2 regions of the Cohnella sp. GCM10012308 genome follow, and region 2 is predicted to be linked to the other one. Evidence: riboswitches for the same ligand, from Rfam matches in the RefSeq annotation. Region 2 holds a riboswitch; the other holds the start of a gene.
What was found. Region 2 has a riboswitch for ZMP and ZTP ahead of ACFOTD_RS14150 (bifunctional 5,10-methylenetetrahydrofolate dehydrogenase/5,10-methenyltetrahydrofolate cyclohydrolase). Riboswitches for the same ligand answer to the same signal wherever they lie in the genome.
Positions count from the first base shown of each region.

Region 1 (2,375 bases), on a different contig from region 2:
CGCGGCACTCTGAATGTCCTCCGAGCTGACGGATAGATAGAGGTAACCGTCCTCGCGGTTTTTGCGCAGCGCCTTTTCCTTCATAAACTTCGGGCTGGCATCCCCGGCTTCCTCATCGTAAACGAGAATGATGCCTTCCGTTTTGCGGAGGAGCAAATCGTCGCGCGCGGCGAACTGCCACGGTCCATTGTAAGGCTGCTTGCTCACGGCACCGTAAAAGTCTACATCCTTCAGGATGCCGCGGTAATATTCCTGCTTGTCCTCGCTCCACTTTTCCTCCTGGCCCTCGAAGGCCGTCAGGATCGACAGCCGCAGCTGCGGATACTCCTTTTTCAGCGCGATGACCGATTCGCAAGCCCACAGATCGACGCCGTATTGGCCGGGCGTGATGACCCATTCGAGACCCTCTTCGACTAACGGGATTAGCTTGGATTCGATTGCCTTGCGTATAAAAGGAATGCCCTTGTGTTTTTGTCCGAAAATGCCGAGCTCGTGCGCCCGGTATCCGGTAATCAACAGATTGTTCATGCGAGCTCCTTACTGAACCGTCATAAGCATTGATAACGTTGATTATAGTCTATTTTCGATTGACTTCGGCATTTTCCTTCGCTATGATGTAGCTACAAGTTGCAGTTCCGGTGTAACTGGCGACACAAGTGGGATTAACCACAGTGGAGCACCGGAATGTCGGCCGGTCGCCTGGGCAGAGAGCAGCGTGCTTTAAGCATGCGTGCTCTTTTTCGTCTTTTTTCGGCAAATTCGGTATAATACAACTGACAATCAAGGGAGGTAGGTACAGTCATGATCATCGCCATCGGCGCCGACCACGCGGGCTATCGTCTCAAGGACGTCATCGTCCCGTTCCTGGAAGCGCAGGGTCACCAGATTATCGATCTCGGATGCCATTGCGGGGATTCGGTGGATTATCCGGATTATGCCGTGCCCGTATGCGGCAAGGTCGTCAGCGGGGAAGCGGACAGAGGCATTCTGATCTGCGGCACCGGGATCGGCATGTCGATCGCGGCGAACAAGACGCCGGGTATCCGCTGCGCGCTCGTGCACGATTTGTTCTCGGCCAAGGCCACGCGCGAGCACAACGACACCAATGTACTGGCGATGGGCGAGCGCGTCGTCGGACCGGGCGTAGCCGAGGAGATCGTGCGCGTCTGGCTGGACACGCCCTTCTCCGAAGGGCCTCGCCATGTCGGACGCCTGAACAAGGTCAAGGCCCTTGAAGAGCAGCAGGCACTCCACCCTTGAACGGAAGCGGAGGCGCATAGCGAATGACTGACCGTAACCAAGCTTTGCCCGTCTCGGGGCAAGTCGAGCAAGCGTTGGCTGAACTGGCCGAAGCGGCTGCGCTGGGCGCCGGACAGATCGTCGTGCTGGGCGTCAGCACGAGCGAGGTGCAAGGACGCCGCATCGGCACGTCCGGAGCGCCGGCCGTCGCCCGGGAGATCTACGAAGGGGTGCGGCGCGTCCGCGAGCGGCAGGGGTTCGAGACGGTATGGCAATGCTGCGAGCACCTGAACCGCGCGCTCGTGACCGAGCGAAGCTTGGCCCTGGCCCGGGGCTGGACGATCGTATCGGCCGTGCCCGTGCCCAAGGCCGGCGGCTCCATGGCCGCTTACGCTTTCAGTCAGTTGGCGGATCCATGCCTCGTCGAGGCGGTAGCCGTCGATGCGGGCCTGGATATCGGGGAAACGCTGATCGGCATGCACCTGCGCCCGGTTGCCGTGCCGGTAAGGCCATCCGGCCGCTGGATCGGGGAAGCGCGGGTGACGATGGCATACGCGCGGCCCAAGCTGATCGGCGGCGAGCGCGCGGTATACGCAAAGACAAGCCGGGAGGCGCCGCCTTCCGGCACGTGCGACTGAGCAGCCGCCGCTCGGCCGGCGACAGCCTCGGCAGCCGGACCGCTCGGCCGTCGGACATGCGGAAGACGGGAATCGCTCGATTAATCCCAATTAACCTCTATTAACCCTGAGCTAAGCAGCTATCAGGCGCGCAAGACGCCGATTCGTCCCGCCCGATCGGAAATAACTGCAAATATGCAGCTTATGTAGCGGGATGACGGCCAGATAAGCCGGATAGCTGCAAATGTACAGTTAAATCGCTTCAGCCGTAAACAAAACAACCGAAGGCTGAGAAATACCTGCGTTTAGGCAGCTATCCCCTCGTCGTCGGCGAACATAAATGAAATGAACTGCAAAATTGCAGTTATTCTCGTCGTCGCTTTTAAATCAACTTTCCATAACCTTGAGGAGGACCACCCATGACCGCCAATCTGCGCAAGCAAGATCCCGAGATCGTCAAAGCCCTTAACCTCGAGCTCGGCCGCCAACGCGACAACCTCGAGCTGATCGCATCCGAAA
Region 1 is NZ_JBHRYU010000007.1:49,803-52,177, forward strand. Features, by position in the region: gene ACFOTD_RS10795 (SLOG family protein) at 1-528, opposite strand, end outside; ZMP/ZTP riboswitch at 631-712, shown strand; gene rpiB (ribose 5-phosphate isomerase B) at 802-1,260, shown strand; gene ACFOTD_RS10805 (TIGR01440 family protein) at 1,284-1,877, shown strand; gene ACFOTD_RS10810 (serine hydroxymethyltransferase) at 2,276-2,375, shown strand, end outside.
Region 1: linked by a shared signal. The riboswitch ahead of rpiB (ribose 5-phosphate isomerase B) and the one ahead of ACFOTD_RS14150 (bifunctional 5,10-methylenetetrahydrofolate dehydrogenase/5,10-methenyltetrahydrofolate cyclohydrolase) in region 2 are both predicted to bind ZMP and ZTP.

Region 2 (2,375 bases):
TCGCCTCTCCTAGTGAAGGCGATGATGATCAGATCGCTTGTGCACGGACTATCGCCTCTCCTAGTGAAGGCGATGATGGCCAGATCGCTCGTGCACGGACTATCGCCTCTCCTGGTGAAGGCGATGATGGCCAGATCGCTCGTGCACGGACCATCGCCTCTCCTAGTGAAGGCGATGACGGTCAGATCGCTCGTGCGCGGATCATCGCCTCTCCTGGTGAAGGCGATGACGGTCAGATCGCTCGTGCGCGGACTATCGCCTCTCCTGGTGCTATGATCTCCTCGCGACGCGGCGCTCCGAATACCCGGCAAGCGAGCCCCGCGCCTTCAGCACGTCGCCTCAAGCCAACGCCGAATGACGCTTGTCAATTCGTCCTCTTTTTCCCTCACGTCGTTCATGCTGACGAGCTTGACGATCGCACGGTCGTCGGCCGCCCACTCGAGCAGCCTCGACGGGTCCTCGCCCAACGCCTCGCGGATATTCAGATTGTTTTTCTTGGCGCCGGCATGAAAGATAAGCCGGATCATCCCCTTGCCCTGCAGATTAAAGGTGAACCGGTCCTCTCCAACCAAGCTGTAGCTGGGCGCGTTCCACTTGATCCCCTCGGCGAGCCGGGCATCCGCACCGCGCACAATGCCGCGCAGCGCCTCGATCTCACGCTTCATCGGGTGCTCGAGCTTGTCCATAAAGTCGTTCACCGTCGCTGCTTCCAGATCCTTTGGCATCCGCCGCGCACTTCCCTTCATCCGCAAGTGACTGTCGCAAGTTTTATTTTACCATCCTCTTCCTATTCCCGGTATCGTTTCGCGCGATCTTCGGCAGTTTTCAACTGCTGCCTTGTCTGTTACTATATAAGGCAATAAAGCTGCATGCGACTGGCGAGATCAGTGGAATCGACCACGAGGGAGCATGCGGCGGGACCCTTCCGTTCGCCTGGGAGAAAAGGATCCGCGAGCAAGACTCGTATGCGCATACGAGCCTGCTCCGGGTCCTTTTTCGTTTAAAAATCGGCATTCCATTAAAGGAGGACCACGGTATGGCGACGATTATGAAAGCAAAGGAAGCGGCGGAACGCATCTACGACGACATACGCGCACGCACGCAGGCGCTCAAGGAGGCCGGCACGCAGCCGCAGCTGGCCGTTATTCTGGTCGAAGGAGATCCGGCTTCCGCGTATTACGCGCAGGCCAAACGAAAAATCGCGGACCGGCTCGGCATCGACTATCGCCTTCACGAGCTGCCGGCGGACGCAACCGAAGCTTCGCTCTTGCAGCTGATCGCCGATTGCAACGCGGATTCCGCCGTCCACGGCATCCTGCTGGAGCTGCCGCTGCCCGCCCATTTGTCCGCGCGCCGCATCGAGCGGGCGATCGCGCCGGCCAAAGACGTCGACGGCGTCACGCCCGCCAACAAACTCGCCGTCGTCACGGGCGAAGCCGGCCTCTACCCGGCCACGCCGCAGGCTTGCATCGCGCTCGTCAAGCATTACGGCTACGCGCTCGAAGGCGCCGACGTCACGCTGATCGGACGCGGCCAGACCGTCGGGCTGCCGCTCTTCCATCTGCTGCAGCGGGAGCAAGCGACCGTCACCGTCTGCCACTCCCGCACGCCGGATATCGCGGCGCACCTTGTGCGCGCTGCGTTCGCCTTCGTCGCCGTGGGCCGCCCGGATACGGTGACCCCCGGCATGGTCCATCCTAGCCTCGTCCTGGTGGACGCCGGCATCAACGAGCTCGAAGACGGCAGCATCGCCGGCGATTCTGCCGCAGGCGCGGGCGATCGCGCCGCAGCATACTCGCCGGTGCCCGGCGGCGTCGGCACCCTGACGACCGCGATCGTGTTCAGGAACTTGATGGATGCGATCGATTGGCAGCAGCAAAAGGAGGCGATCGGCGAATGAGCGACATCTCGTGGGATCAATCGATTCGGAGCTTCGTTGGAAGAGCGGGCAGCGCGGACCCGACGCCCGGCGGCGGCAGAGTAGCCGCAGTGGTGGGCGCGCTGGGGGCCGCGATGACATCGATGGTCGGCCGGCTGTCGCAAGGCGACAAGTTCGCGGCGATCCGGCCGCAGATCGAAGAGACGCTCGCGGAGATGACCCGCCTGAGCGCTGAATGCGAGACGTTGATGCACGCGGATATCGCGTCGTTCGACCGGTACATGAGCGCGCTGCGGCTGCCGAAGGCGACCGAAGAGGAAAAAGCGCAGCGCCGGGCGGCGCTGCGCGAAGCCGCCGTCCAAGCGACCGCGGTGCCCCTCCGGCTCATGGATCAATGCCGGGAAGGCTTGAGTCATACGCTGCGGATCGCAGAAGGCGCCAACAAAAACGTCTTGTCCGACCTGGCGATCGCCGCAATTCTGCTGGAGGCTGCGGC
Region 2 is NZ_JBHRYU010000010.1:134,352-136,726, forward strand. Features, by position in the region: gene ACFOTD_RS14140 (hypothetical protein) at 1-276, shown strand, start outside; gene ACFOTD_RS14145 (DUF1801 domain-containing protein) at 327-725, opposite strand; ZMP/ZTP riboswitch at 862-946, shown strand; gene ACFOTD_RS14150 (bifunctional 5,10-methylenetetrahydrofolate dehydrogenase/5,10-methenyltetrahydrofolate cyclohydrolase) at 1,037-1,900, shown strand; gene ACFOTD_RS14155 (cyclodeaminase/cyclohydrolase family protein) at 1,897-2,375, shown strand, end outside.